DNA from 4 places in the Streptomyces sp. NPDC007157 genome. Region 2 is predicted to be linked to each of the others. Evidence: riboswitches for the same ligand, from Rfam matches in the RefSeq annotation. Region 2 holds a riboswitch; each other region holds the start of a gene.

What was found. Region 2 has a riboswitch for cyclic di-AMP ahead of ABZ642_RS27660 (transglycosylase SLT domain-containing protein). Riboswitches for the same ligand answer to the same signal wherever they lie in the genome.
Positions count from the first base shown of each region.
Region 1: another riboswitch for cyclic di-AMP. It lies ahead of ABZ642_RS31505 (transglycosylase family protein); the one in region 2 lies ahead of ABZ642_RS27660 (transglycosylase SLT domain-containing protein).
Region 3: another riboswitch for cyclic di-AMP. It lies ahead of ABZ642_RS26065 (M23 family metallopeptidase); the one in region 2 lies ahead of ABZ642_RS27660 (transglycosylase SLT domain-containing protein).
Region 4: another riboswitch for cyclic di-AMP. It lies ahead of ABZ642_RS24145 (NlpC/P60 family protein); the one in region 2 lies ahead of ABZ642_RS27660 (transglycosylase SLT domain-containing protein).

Region 1 covers NZ_JBEYFE010000020.1:132,671-136,202, forward strand. The annotation lists gene ABZ642_RS31500 (transglycosylase family protein) at 1-952, shown strand, start outside; cyclic di-AMP (ydaO/yuaA leader) riboswitch at 1,146-1,317, shown strand; gene ABZ642_RS31505 (transglycosylase family protein) at 1,321-2,019, shown strand; gene eno (phosphopyruvate hydratase) at 2,481-3,532, shown strand, end outside.
Region 2 covers NZ_JBEYFE010000016.1:170,139-173,670, forward strand. The annotation lists gene ABZ642_RS27650 (hypothetical protein) at 1-452, opposite strand, end outside; gene ABZ642_RS27655 (HAD family hydrolase) at 598-1,404, shown strand; gene ABZ642_RS27660 (transglycosylase SLT domain-containing protein) at 1,414-1,902, opposite strand; cyclic di-AMP (ydaO/yuaA leader) riboswitch at 1,908-2,098, opposite strand.
Region 3 covers NZ_JBEYFE010000015.1:47,493-51,024, forward strand. The annotation lists gene ABZ642_RS26055 (pitrilysin family protein) at 1-258, shown strand, start outside; gene ABZ642_RS26060 (pitrilysin family protein) at 255-1,643, shown strand; cyclic di-AMP (ydaO/yuaA leader) riboswitch at 1,846-2,008, shown strand; gene ABZ642_RS26065 (M23 family metallopeptidase) at 2,021-2,776, shown strand; gene ABZ642_RS26070 (GntR family transcriptional regulator) at 2,988-3,532, shown strand, end outside.
Region 4 covers NZ_JBEYFE010000013.1:148,767-152,298, forward strand. The annotation lists gene ABZ642_RS24135 (hypothetical protein) at 1-196, shown strand, start outside; partial or broken gene ABZ642_RS24140 (hypothetical protein) at 200-670, opposite strand; gene ABZ642_RS24145 (NlpC/P60 family protein) at 736-1,890, opposite strand; cyclic di-AMP (ydaO/yuaA leader) riboswitch at 1,899-2,072, opposite strand; gene pcrA (DNA helicase PcrA) at 2,396-3,532, shown strand, end outside.

The DNA of each region.
Region 1 (3,532 bases), on a different contig from region 2:
CGGCTCGGCCATCGCCATCCCACTCCTGGGTGCGGCGAGCGCCAACGCGGCCGACGGCAGCACCTGGGACAGGGTGGCCGAGTGCGAGAGCGGCGGCTCCTGGAGCATGGACGCCGGCACCGGCTACTACGGCGGTCTGCAGATGTCCCAGGACGACTGGGACGAGTACGGCGGCCAGGAGTACGCCGCCACGCCGGACCAGGCGAGCCGTTCGCAGCAGATCTCCGTCGCCGAGAGGATCCTCGCGGACCAGGGCACCAAGCCCTGGCGGACCTGTGCCCTGATCGCCGGGCTCTCCTCGGACGACGCCTCGGTGAACGTCGACACGGGCCTCGACGGATCGGGCGACACGTCCGGCTCCTCCGACTCGTCCTCCGGGTTGTCGGATTCATCCTCTTCATCTGGTTCTTCGGATTCATCCGGTTCATCGGATTCCGGCTCGTCCGACTCCTCGTCGGATTCCTCGGGTGTCACGGACTCCGACTCCGCCACCCCGTCCCCGAGTGCGAGTGGCGACTCCGGCAAGGGCGCCCCTGCCGACTCCACGAAGGTGGACAAGTCGGGATCTAAGGGGTCCAGCGCCTCGAAGGCGAGCGAGAGCCCCGTCGTGCCCGAAGCCGATGAGTCGGACAATTCATGGCAGACGGGCAGCTCTTGGGATCTGGTCGACACGGGGGCCGTCGGTAGCGGCGGCAAGCATCGTGGCGGCTCGGCGGACGAAAGCGTGACAAACGGTCAGAGTGTGACTTCTTCCGGCCGTCACGCCTCCCGGGACGCCGGCACCTACACCGTCCGGGACGGCGACACTCTCGCCTCCATCGCCGACTCCCTTGACCTCGACGGCGGATGGCGTGCGCTCTATGCCGCGAACAAGGCGGACATCGGCGCCGACCCGAACGACATCGCCCCCGGTCAGACCCTGAAACTCAGCAGCGAAACGGTCGAAAAGTAGCGGGAGTTGGCACTTCGGACCGCCCTACTTCGAAGTTAAATGTCCGGTTTGGTGAAAGTGTGGGATGAGTCTCAGAAGCCCTGATCATCTTTGAAATTCACCTGATCGCCTGTTTACGGTCAAGGCCGCTCGTCACCACGAGCCCCGGCCGTCGCAACGCCGAGTCCTGCCAGCGGCTGCCCGGGAACAGTCGTCGCGTCAAGCGCCGTAGGCAGGAGCGGGGGACCCAAGGTAAGTGCCGGGACCGGTAGTTGAGACTGCCGTGTCCGGCTCGGGGTGAAGCCGCGCACCGTGAGGTGTGCGGCCGGGCAACTCAACCGGCCCGAACCCGACAGCTCACCTCGCAGGCGTCGGTGAGGGGATCCTTCATGCTGTTTTCCGGCAAGGGCAAGCACCGTCGTCCGTCCAGGGCCACCCGCGCCGCCGCGCTCGCCGGCGTCACCGGTGTCGCCATCGCCGCTCCGCTGATGGCCTCCGGCACCGCCTCCGCCGCCACCGCCTCCGAGTGGGACACCGTCGCCCAGTGCGAGTCCGGCGGCAACTGGGCCATCAACACCGGCAACGGTTACTACGGCGGTCTGCAGTTCTCCGCCTCCACCTGGGCCGCGTACGGCGGTACGCAGTACGCCGCACAGGCCAACCAGGCCACCAAGGCGCAGCAGATCGAGACCGCCGAGAAGGTCCTCGCCGCGCAGGGCAAGGGCGCCTGGCCGGTCTGCGGCACGGGCCTGTCCGGCGCCACCTACACCGGCAGCAGCACCAGCTCCTCCTCTTCCTCCTCCGGCTCCAGCTCCGCGAACAGCGGCACGAGCAGCCGTACGACCGACACTCAGGCCGCCTCCCGCTCCGCCGAGCGTCCGGCCGCCAAGAAGACCGTCACCACCCCGACCGGCAAGAAGGTCAAGAAGGGTGATGGCGAGTACAAGGTCGTCAAGGGCGACACGCTCAGCTCCATCGCCGAGAAGCACCAGGTCAAGGGCGGCTGGCAGGCGCTGTTCAAGCTGAACAAGGACATCGTCGACGACGCCGACTTCATCTACCCGGGCCAGCAGCTGCACCTGAAGTAGGGCGCCCGAAGCGAGCCGAAGCAAGCCGAAGCAATACGAGGGCGCCAGCTGAACCACAGCGCCCGCACAGCCGTGGTCCCCATAGTGGAGACCACGTGAGGGTCACCCCCGTCCCCCACGAGCCCCCGCCCCGGTGCGTTCTCCCCCGTACGCACCGGGGCGGGGTTTCTCTTTGCCGCCCTCGCGCCGCCCTCGCGCCGTCCTCTCGCGGTCCTCGCGCCGTCCTCTCGTGGTCGTCTCGCGATCCTCCCGCGGTCTTCTTCTTGACCCGCTCTTCTTCCGTTCTTCATCGGACCCCCCTTTGTTCCGCACATGAACAATGAGTACCGTCTGTGTGTCCACGGGCCGGTCGGTCGACCGATTGACGGGCCCGGGGCGGTTAGGCTCTAGTCGCAAGGCTGAGCAAGGGCCGACAAGGCCCGCGTGCGCCCGCACAACCAGCGTCAGATCCCAAGAAGGAGATGCTCGTGCCGTCCATCGACGTCGTCGTAGCCCGGGAAATCCTGGACTCCCGAGGCAACCCCACGGTCGAGGTCGAGGTCGGCCTCGACGACGGCAGCACGGGTCGTGCCGCCGTCCCCTCCGGCGCCTCCACCGGCGCCTTCGAGGCCATCGAGCTCCGTGACGGCGACCCCAACCGCTACCTCGGCAAGGGTGTCGAGAAGGCCGTCCTCGCCGTGATCGAGCAGATCGGCCCGGAGCTGGTCGGCTACGACGCCACCGAGCAGCGCCTGATCGACCAGGCGATGTTCGACCTGGACGCCACCGACAACAAGGGCTCGCTCGGCGCCAACGCCATCCTCGGCGTCTCCCTCGCCGTCGCCCACGCCGCCTCCGAGGCCAGCGACCTGCCGCTGTTCCGCTACCTGGGCGGCCCCAACGCGCACCTGCTGCCGGTGCCGATGATGAACATCCTCAACGGCGGCTCGCACGCGGACTCCAACGTGGACATCCAGGAGTTCATGATCGCCCCGATCGGCGCGGAGTCCTTCTCCGAGGCGCTGCGCTGGGGTGCCGAGGTCTACCACACCCTGAAGAAGGTCCTGAAGAACAAGGGCCTGTCCACCGGCCTCGGCGACGAGGGCGGCTTCGCCCCGAACCTGGAGTCCAACCGCGCCGCGCTCGACCTCATCCTCGAGGCGATCAAGCAGGCCGGCTACGTCCCCGGCGAGCAGATCGCGCTCGCGCTCGACGTCGCCGCGTCCGAGTTCTACAAGGACGGCAAGTACGAGTTCGAGGGCAAGTCCCGCTCGGCCGCCGAGATGACCGAGTACTACGAGGAACTCGTCGCCGCGTACCCGCTGGTCTCCATCGAGGACCCGCTGTTCGAGGACGACTGGGCCGGCTGGAAGGTCCTCACCGACAAGCTCGGTGACAAGGTCCAGATCGTCGGCGACGACCTCTTCGTCACCAACCCGGAGCGCCTGGCCCGCGGCATCGAGGACGGCGCCGCCAACGCCCTGCTCGTCAAGGTGAACCAGATCGGCTCGCTCACCGAGACCCTGGACGCCGT
Region 2 (3,532 bases):
TTCTCGATGCGGCCGCCGGCGTGCAGATCCCGCGCCAGCCGTATGCACGCGTCGGCGAAGTGCGACCCCAACAGGTCGCGCTTCGCGTCCAGTTCGGGGTCGTCGCCGTCCCCGTCGAACCAGAGTCCGAGCCGCCGGACCTCCTCGGTGTACAACGCGCCGCCGACCGGGTCCTCGGGACAGTTGCCGAGCATCTCGAAGCCGTCGAGGAGCCAGCACGCGTAGTTCCAGCGCGCCTCGCCCGGGTCCGCCGGGTTCCGTTCGGCCTCGTACTGGCTCTCGGTGTTGTAGCCGATCGCCACGTACGGTCTGCGGTCGTCCTCCTCGACGCGCCAGATGCGGAACGACAGCGCGTAGATCTCCGGCCGCGGCTCCCGCGGGAACCGCTCCAGCACCCCGGTCGCCGCCTCCAGCAGATGCGCCCGGAAGTCCCCCGGTCCGTCCGTCACCACGCCCGCCCCCGTCCGATCGGTGCCGTCAACCCGCCGCCAACGTAACGCGCCCCACTGACAACGCCCCATCACCGGGACGGCGGGCGCCACTTGAGGCCGAAACGCACAGTGAGTCTCAGGGGCGTGCTGTCCGTATTCTCTGATCATGGTCGCACCCACCCCGTACGCACTGATCGCCACCGACCTGGACGGCACGCTGCTGCGCGCCGACGACACCCTCTCGGAACGGTCGCTCGCCGCGCTCGCGCGGGCCGGCCGGGCCGGCGCCCGGCATCTCGTGGTGACCGGCCGCCCGGCGCCGAGAGTGCGCCCCCTCCTGGACGACCTCGGCTGCACGGGACTCGCGGTCTGCGGCCAGGGCGCCCAGGTGTACGACGCCGGCGCGGAGCGGCTGCTGTGGTCGGTCACCCTGGACCGGGAGCTGGCGGAGACCGCCCTCGGCAAGATCGAGGCCGAGGTCGGGCAGGTGTACGCGGCGGTCGACCAGGACGGCGTGGACGGGCTCACGCTCATCGAGCCGGGCTATCTGATGCCCCACCCCACGCTGCCCGCGCTGCGCGTCGACCGGCGCGACGACCTGTGGTGCGCGCCCATCAGTAAGGTGCTGTTGCGCCACCACACCCTGTCCGACGACGAGTTGGCGGCGACCGCGCGCGCGGTGGTGGGGTCGCTGGCGACGGTCACCATGTCGGGGCCGGGGACCGTCGAGCTCCAGCCGTGCGGGGTGACCAAGGCGACCGGGCTGGCGCTGGCCGCCGGCCACCTGGGGCTGGGCCCCGAACAGGCCGTCGCCTTCGGGGACATGCCCAACGACATCCCCATGTTCGACTGGGCGTCCTACGGGGTGGCCATGGCCAACGCCCATCCCGAACTCAAGGCGGTGGCCGACGAGATCACCTTGTCGAACGAGGACGACGGCCTTGCAGTCGTCCTCGAAAGACTCTTCGGCTGACGGCGCCGGTCAGTACGCGCCGTGCACGTTGTCCATCGAGCCGTACCGCGCGGCGGCGTAGTTGCAGGCGGCGGTGATGTTCGCGACCGGGTCGTAGATGTCGAACGACGTGCCGTCCACGTGGTAGGTCTTGAACGTCGGGTCGATCACCTGGAGCAGACCCTTGGACGGGATGCCGGCGGCCGCGTTCGAGTCCCAGAGGTTGATGGCCTGCGGGTTGCCGGACGACTCACGCATCACGTTGCGGTAGATGCCGTTGTAGCTGCCGGGGATGTGCTTCTCGGCCATGATCGCGAGCGACTCGCGGATCCAGCCGTCGAGGTTGTTCGGGTACCCGGCGAGCGTCGTGGAGGCCGTCGAGGTGGTGGAAGTGGCGGCGGAGGCGGCGGTCGCCCCGATGAGCGGCAGGGCGAGAACGGCGGCGCCGGTACCGACGACGGCGAGCGTGCGGACGATGCGGTTACGGCGGGGACGGCGGTGCTGAACGGCAGCAGACATGTCGTGGTTCCTCTCCGTCGCCTGCGGGGTGAGCTGTCGGGTTCGGGCCCGGGGAGTGCCCGGCCGCACCGCCCTGAGGCGAGGCGACTTCACCCCTAGCCGTTCCGGTACGACGTCGGTCGGTGACGTCGGTCGCCCGGTCCGGCGACTTACCTGGTTCCCCCGCTCCTGCCGTGCGAATGGACTCGTAGATGGGTCACGACGGGCGGTGGCAGGATTCGGCGTTCCGCCCGGCGAGCCGGAACGTATGCGAGAGCACATGTCCGGAACAAGTACCTGATTCACACAACACACCGATTGACCTTGATCTGGGTCGTATGGGGTACTTGATCCTTTGCGACTGCCAAGCCTCAACTCGCCTGCGGGGAAAGGGTAGAAAGGGTCGCCTTACCCCCTATGTGGCACTCAGGGCCACGTGACCTACTTCACGAAACGGCAATTACGGCGAATCGGACAAGAGGGATTCTCGGAATCCGTTTTTCCGGGCATCAGTGGAAAAGGCCCATGCGGCCATTCGTGCGGATTGGCCCGATTGGGGCGAGTGAAGTGGCGCGCGTCACAGGCAATTCCGGAGAATGTCCGAATTGCCTTATTAGGCGGAATTCCGGCTCGGCGTGGGTGCACGGGGGGCGACCGGGTGAGGATCGGCGGCGGGTCCGTCCATCCGGTTCATCTGGTTCATCCGGTCGTGTGAGCCTCCGGTCTCCGGTCTCGACCTCCTGCCCGGTCTCGCCCTCCCGTGAACTCCGTACGGTCCGGGTGCGCGCGGGCGCGTGCGGACCGGAGTACGCGCGCGTGCCGCTGATCGGGTGTTCCGGGGAGGCCGACACTCGGCGGCTCTGTCCGCCCGGGTGCCTCGAAGGCAGCCGGTCGGCCCAATACCCCGGATCGCGCCAGGAGTTCGAACGCGACGGCCGTACGTGATTCCGGTCGCGTCGGGGGCGGGGCCGACGGCTCGCCGACCCGGCTGCGGCGGGGCGGCCGTCCACGCGCGCGTGTCCTCCGTGAGGGCGGAACCTCCGCCGTACCGCGCGTCGTTGTCATGGCGGCTGGGGTACGAGGGTTGCCGTCCGGAGGGAGACGCGGCTGTCCCGGGGGCATCCGTCGCGGGAGACGCCGGCTGTGCCCACGCCCCCGTCGCGCCGGGGCCACGCCGCCGCCCGACCGGCGGTCGCGGGTGCGCCCGGACCGGCGGTCGAGACATGTCCGTGGTTCATGAAGGACGGGTGGTGCCGGTGGGGAAGGTGTTCGAGGGACGTCCGTGGGCGGACTCGTCCTTCCGTGTGTGCCACGCGCGCGTGGCGCGATGTGAGGTGGCGAAGGGGATACGGAGGTACTCGTGCGTGATCTCGTGAGGGGCGGACGTACGGGTGCGGATCGGAACGGAGTGCTCCCGTTGGCTTTGGCGGACGGCGGAGGGGGTACCTCCGGGCAGGTGACGTCGGCCGGCGAAGGCGCGACCGTCCGCGGTCGGGGACCTGCCGGGCGGTCCGGCATCGGACCCGGTGGCGTCGCTGGTCCGGGACGAGGTTCGGGCTCCGGTTCGGGACACGGCATGCACCCCGGTTCGGGACAACCGTCGGTACTTCCTGTTAAGTCATTGGATGTCAGGTCGTATCGGCTGATCAAA
Region 3 (3,532 bases), on a different contig from region 2:
GACGAACTGTGCCGGTTCGCCGTCCTGTTCGGTGACCCGCAGCTCGCCCTGACCGCCGTCCAGCGCGTCCTCGCGGTGTCCCCGGAAGAGGTCCAGGAGGTCGCCAAGGCCCGCCTGCGGCCGGACAACCGCGCGGTGCTCGTCTACGAGCCCAAGTCCCCGGAGGCGGTCGCGGACGCCGACGTACCCGAGGACCCCGAGGCCGAGGCCACGGTCGAGGCCGCCACCGCCGAGCACGACGAGGAGACGGCCAAGTGACCGAGCTCGCCACCATGGACTTCCACCCGCAGCCCCAGCCGGGCGACGCCCGGCCCTGGGCCTTCCCGGCCCCCGAGCGCGGCACCCTGGACAACGGGCTCACCGTGCTGCGCTGCCACCGCCCCGGCCAGCAGGTGGTCGCCGTCGAGGTGCTCCTGGACGCGCCCCTGGACGCCGAGCCGGCCGGCCTGGACGGCGTCGCCACGATCATGGCGCGCGCCTTCTCCGAGGGCACCGACAAGCACTCCGCCGAGGAGTACGCCGCCGAGCTGGAGCGGGCCGGCGCCACCCTGGACGCCCACGCCGACCACCCCGGTGTCCGGCTCAGCCTGGAGGTCCCGGCCTCCCGCCTGGCCAAGGGACTCGGGCTGCTCTCCGACGCGCTCAGGGCACCCGCCTTCGCCGACAGCGAGGTCGAGCGGCTGGTCCGCAACCGCCTCGACGAGATCCCGCACGAGCTGGCCAACCCCAGCCGCCGGGCCGCCAAGCAGCTCTACAAGGAGCTCTTCCCGTCGACCGCGCGGATGTCCCGACCGCGCCAGGGCACCGAGGACACCGTCGAGAAGATCGACGCGGCCGCCGTACGCGCGTTCTACGACCGGCATGTCCGCCCTGCCACCGCCACCGCGGTCGTCGTCGGCGACCTGACCGGCATCGACCTGGACGAACTGCTCGGCGAGACCCTGGGCGCCTGGCGCGGCTCCACCGCCCAGCCCCGGCCGGTGCCCCCGGTCTCCGCCGACGACACCGGCCGTGTCGTCATCGTGGACCGCCCCGGAGCCGTCCAGACGCAGCTGCTCATCGGCCGCGTCGGCGCCGACCGGCACGACCGCGTCTGGCCCGCCCAGGTGCTCGGCACCTACTGCCTGGGCGGCACCCTCACCTCCCGTCTGGACCGCGTCCTGCGCGAGGAGAAGGGCTACACCTACGGCGTCCGCGCCTTCGGGCAGGTCCTGCGGTCCGCCCCCGACGGCAGCGGCGCCGCGATGCTCGCCATCAGCGGCTCCGTGGACACCCCGAACACCAGCCCGGCCCTCCAGGACCTGTGGACGGTGCTGCGCACCCTCGCCTCCGGGGGCCTCACGGACGCCGAGCGCGACGTCGCCGTGCAGAACCTGGTGGGCGTGGCGCCGCTCAAGTACGAGACGGCGGCGGCCGTCGCCGGCACCCTGGCCGACCAGGTCGAGCAGTATCTGCCCGACGACTTCCAGGCCACGCTCTACCGGCAACTGGCCGCCACCGGCACCGTGGAGGCCACCGCGGCCGTCGTGAACGCCTTCCCGGTCGACCACCTGGTGACCGTCCTCGTCGGCGACGCGGCGCAGATCAAGGAGCCGGTCGAGGCCCTCGGCATCGGCGAAGTGACGGTCGTCGCCGCGGAGTAACGCGACGAGCGGCACGCGCGCGTGAGGCGGCCCTGGTGACTGTCAGGTCACCAGGGCCGCCGAATGTCCGAATTGGGGCGGAGGTTGCCTGTCTGCCCTGTGGGATGCGCGACAAAAGCCGTGATCCGTTTGAGCATCGCGAGGACGTCCTCGTAGGTTCTTCCGGACTGTCCGTCAGGCAGTGCGCCGCGCCCGCGGCACCGGACAGTCATCGCCGAGTCCCCGTACGGCGCGAGCCAGGGGAGCCGGGGACCCATGCGTCCCTGGGGTGAATCGGGCGCCCGCGCGAGCCGCGAGGGGGCCCGTAGGAGACCTTCCTGCTCCGAACCCGTCAGCTAACCCGGTAGGCGAGAGGGAAGGAAAGGACCAGCCTCTACATGGCGTTCATGTGCGCCCCCGGGAAGCATCGTCGCCCCGGCCGGGTGAAGCGCACCACCGCGCAGGCCGCCGGCATCGCGGCCCTCACCACCACGGGTGTCATCGGCACCGTCTCGGCCGCCCCGGCGCTCGCCGCGGAGAACTCCGTCGAGCAGACCGGCCTCACCCCGGTGATCACGGTCAGCGACTCGGTCGCCGACCAGATCGACGCCCAGGCCGCCGCGCAGACGGCCGCCGCCGAGCGCAAGGCGGCCGAGGAGGCCGCGCGCAAGAAGGCCGCGGAGAAGGCCAAGAAGGAGCGCGAGGCCGCGGCGCGCGCCGCGCGGGCGGCCGAGCGCAAGCGCCTCAACGCCTTCGTCGCGCCCATCTCCGACTCGTACGTCTCCACCGGGTACAAGACCGGCGGCTCCCTGTGGTCCTCCGGCGCCCACACCGGCATCGACTTCCACGCCGCCACCGGCACGGTGGTGCACGCGGTCGGCACCGGCACGGTGGTCTCCACCGGCTGGGGCGGGTCCTACGGCAACCAGATCGTCATCAAGATGGCCGACGGCATGTACACCCAGTACGGTCACCTCTCGTCGATCGGCGTCTCGGTGGGCCAGAAGGTCACCCCGGGCCTGCAGATCGGCCTCTCCGGCGCGACCGGCAACGTGACCGGCCCCCACCTCCACTTCGAGGCCCGCACGACCCCGGAGTACGGCTCGGACGTCGACCCGGTCGCCTATCTCCGCAAGCACGGCGTGCACGTCTGACCCGAGCACGGGGACGAACATGTGACGTCGCATGGCGAGAGCCCAGAAGCCCCGGCCCCCGAGCCGGGGCTTTCGTCGTTTTCGTGACCCCGGTGTCCAAAAAATATGCATGGATTCAGGGCCGCCTTCGGAAATTCCCGCTCATTGCAATAGAGTCACGGAACGGACGCCACTCGGCGGCGTTTCACGGGGATTAAGGCGGAGGTCGGACATGCGTATTCCGGCGCACTCGGTATGCACAGCGATCCGGGACGACATCGTCGCGGGTGTCTACGAGCGCGGCAGCCGGCTCACCGAGGAACTCCTGGCCCGTCGCTACGGCGTCTCGCGCGTCCCCGTCCGCGAGGCCCTGCGCACCCTGGAGGCCGAGGGCTTCGTGGTGACGCGCCGGCACGCGGGCGCGTGCGTCGCGGAACCGACCGAGCAGGAGGCCGCCGACCTGCTGGAGATGCGCCTGCTCCTGGAGCCGCTCGGCGCCTCCCGGGCCGCCCAGCGCCGTACCGAGGCCCACCTCAAGGTGCTGCGCGGACTGGTCAGGCTGGGCCAGGAACGGGCCCGCCGGGGCGGCAGTGAGGACCTGCGCTCCCTGGGCGGCTGGTTCCACGAGACACTCGCCCAGGCCACCGGCAGCCACGCCCTGACCTCGACACTGACCCAGCTGCGGCACAAGATCGCCTGGATGTACGCCGTGGACGCGCCCGCCAACCCCGTGGAGTCCTGGGCCGAGCACGGCGCCATCGTGGACGCGGTGACGCG
Region 4 (3,532 bases), on a different contig from region 2:
GATCCTGGTCGGCCTCAACGAGGCCGACGACCACCACGTCAACACCGTCAAGATCGGCGTGAAGCTCGCGCTGCTGATCGTGATCCTCGGGCTCGTCTACGTGAAGCGGGACGACGAGAAGGTGGAGAAGGGTGCCTTCGGCCTGGTGGGCCTGCTGACCATGGTGAACATCTTCATCGCCGTGCTGTGGACGTGACCCTCAGGAAGCCCTCCTGAGGGCGGCGCGGGCGGCCGTCACCGCGCCGGCGGTCACCGCCGGCCAGGCCGCCACCGCGACCCACGCCAGGACCCGCCCCGGCCATCTCAGCCACGGGACGCCGACGGCGGTCGCGACCGACAGCATCGCCGCGGCCGTCAACCCCATCGTGAACACCGTCGCCCAGCGGCGTACGTCGTAACGCGGCCGGGGTCGCGCCACCTCGGCGGCCAGCAGTACGACGTACCAGGCCAGGGCCAGGACGAGCAGCGCCACCGTCACCGTGCGCAGAACGCCCCGGTCGTCGTCGTTCCACAGGTACAGCCGGGCGCTGTCGGCGGCCAGCAGCCTTGCCCCGGCCAGCGCGGAGATCGCGGGCGCGCCGCCCGCGACCCAGTGGTCGCCTGCCCCCGCGATCACCTGCCGCCACTCGAAACGGGCCACGGCGAACCCGTACAGCACCAGCCCCCGCCAGATGCAGCCCCACGAAATGCGCGCGTGCGCGTGCCCGCGCCTCTTGAGCCGGTCGCAGGCGCCTTTCAGGCCGGTCGCACCACGCTGTGGATGATCGACTCGCCGCCGTAGTAGATCGACTCCTCCCGGACGTACGCGCCGGGCTTCGGGGCGTGGATCATCATGCCGTTGCCGATGTAGACGCCGACGTGGCTGACGTCGTCGTAGAAGAAGACCAGGTCGCCGGGCTGGGCGTCGGCGAGGGAGACGGTGGTGCCGGCGTTCACCTGGTCGTACGTGGTGCGCGGCAGGGAGACGCCCGCGGCCTTCCAGGCGGCCTGGGAGAGGCCGGAGCAGTCGTAGGAGCCGGGGCCGGTGGCGCCCCAGACGTACGGCTTACCGACCTGCGCACGGGCGAAGGCGATCGCCTTGGCCGCCTTCGTCCCGTAGGCGGAGTCGGACGAGGAGGAAGAAGAGGACGAAGAGGAGCCGCTGGAGGTCGACGTCGATGACGACGAAGCATCCTTCGCGGCCGCCGCCTGCTGTTTCGCGAGCTCCGCCGCCTTGCGTGCCGCTGCCGCCTGCTGCTGCTTCTCGATCTCCGCCAGCCGCGCCTTCTCCTGGGCCGTCAGCTGCGACAGCAGCTCCCGCGCGGAGGCCAGCTTCGTCTGAACGGTGGTCTTGGCGGTCTTGAGGTCGTCCTGGGTCTCGGTGAGCGTCTCCAGGCTCTTGGCGGCCTCCTGCCGCTTCGCCATGGTCGCGGACTGCTGTGTGGCGTAGTCGTCGACCGCGTCCTTCTGGCGCGAGGTCAGCCGGCTCATCAGCTGCGTCTGGTCGAAGTAGTCCTGCGGACTGTCCGCGAGCAGGAACGTCGCCGTGTCGGGTGCGCCGGTCCCGGTGCGGTACTGGGCCGCGGCGAAGGAACCCAGTTCCTCACGCGCCTTGTTGAGCCGGTCCGTGCGCTCGGCGACGTCGTCGAGCAGGGTGTCGGCCTGCTTGCGCTGCTTTCCGGTCTTCTCCTTGGCCGCGTTGTACTTCTCGGTCGCCGACTCGGCCTGCCGGTAGAGGGCGTCGACCTTCTTCTCGACCTCCTCCAGGCTGGGCTTGCCGTCCTCGGAGGGCGCGGCGTTGGCCGTCTGGGAGAGCAGCGCCACGGAGGTGAGGGCGGCGGTGGCCAGGGCGGGGGTGCGTATGCCTGCTACGCGCGTTGCGGACGGACGCGACTTGCGGTGCGACGCCAACGGGGGCGACTCCTTCCATGCTCCGCCTACCGAGTTAGCTGTCGGGTTCGGGCGGGTGGTTCGGAAGGGTTGCCCTACGGTCCGTTCCCCGGTGGGAAGTCGGGACCGATTCACCCCAAGGTTCGGTGTGGGTCCCCGGCTCCGGGTACGCGGCGGCACCCTGGACTCGGCGGAGGCCGTGCGGCCCGGCGACGTTCGCCGGTGGGGGTCGTACGGCCTGCTCGGCACGCTAGCCAACTCGTGTGCTCCGTGTGAAGTTTGATGTGCGATATGCCCGATACATTTTCGTGACCTTGGTGTTGCGGATCGGCCGGATCGGTTGATCGGGGAGGGTATGCGGTGACTTGTCCGGTGCGGGCGGGTGGTCCGTGCTCTCCGCTGACGGGCCGGCCCGTGCTCACGGCGTGTGATCGCTGACCGTGAGGGGCCGATTCTGGCGGGTGACCGGGGTGAGTTTCCGGGGTGGGGACCGGTTGTCGGTGGGGCGCCCTAGACTCGGAGAGCGATGAGCAGCCTCTTTGACGACAGCTTCCTGGCGAGCCTCCAGTCCCCGCGCGGCCACGAGGAGGAACCCCCGCCGCCGCCCGAGGACGAGCACGTACCGGAACCGGTTCCGGACGATCTGTTCGGCGGGCAGTTCGACGCGCCCCCGGACCGGGACGCCTACTACCGCGACGGCGCCGCCCGCCCGGCCCTGGACCCGGCCGCCCTCCTGGAGGGGCTGAACGAGAACCAGCGCGCGGCGGTCGTGCACGCAGGCTCCCCGCTGCTGATCGTGGCCGGCGCCGGTTCCGGCAAGACGCGCGTGCTCACCCACCGCATCGCCCACCTGCTCGGCGCGCGCCAGGTGCACCCGGGGCAGATCCTCGCGATCACCTTCACCAACAAGGCCGCGGGCGAGATGAAGGAGCGCGTCGAGCACCTCGTCGGCCCGCGCGCGAACGCGATGTGGGTGATGACCTTCCACAGCGCGTGCGTGCGGATCCTGCGCAGGGAGAGCAAGAAGCTCGGCTTCACCTCCTCCTTCTCGATCTACGACGCGGCTGACTCCAAGCGCCTGATGGCGCTGGTCTGCCGGGACCTGGACCTCGACCCCAAGCGCTTCCCGCCGAAGTCCTTCAGTGCCCAGGTCAGCAACCTCAAGAACGAGCTGGTCGACGAGGAGGACTTCGCCGCCCGGGCGAGCGACGGCTTCGAGAAGACCCTCGCCCAGGCCTACGCCATGTACCAGTCGCGGCTGCGCGAGGCGAACGCCCTCGACTTCGACGACCTGATCATGACGACGGTCAACCTGCTGCGCGCCTTCCCGGACGTCGCCGAGCACTACCGCCGCCGCTTCCGGCACGTCCTGGTGGACGAGTACCAGGACACCAACCACGCCCAGTACGCGCTCGTGCGCGAGCTGGTCGGCACCGGCGCGCACGCGGAGGACGTACCGCCGGGCGAGCAGGACCTCCCGCCCGCCGAACTGTGCGTGGTGGGCGACGCCGACCAGTCGATCTACGCCTTCCGGGGGGCGACGATCCGCAACATCCTCCAATTCGAGGAGGACTACCCGAACGCGACGACGATCCTCCTGGAGCAGAACTACCGCTCCACGCAGACGATCCTCTCCGCCGCCAACGCGGTCATCGAGCGCAAC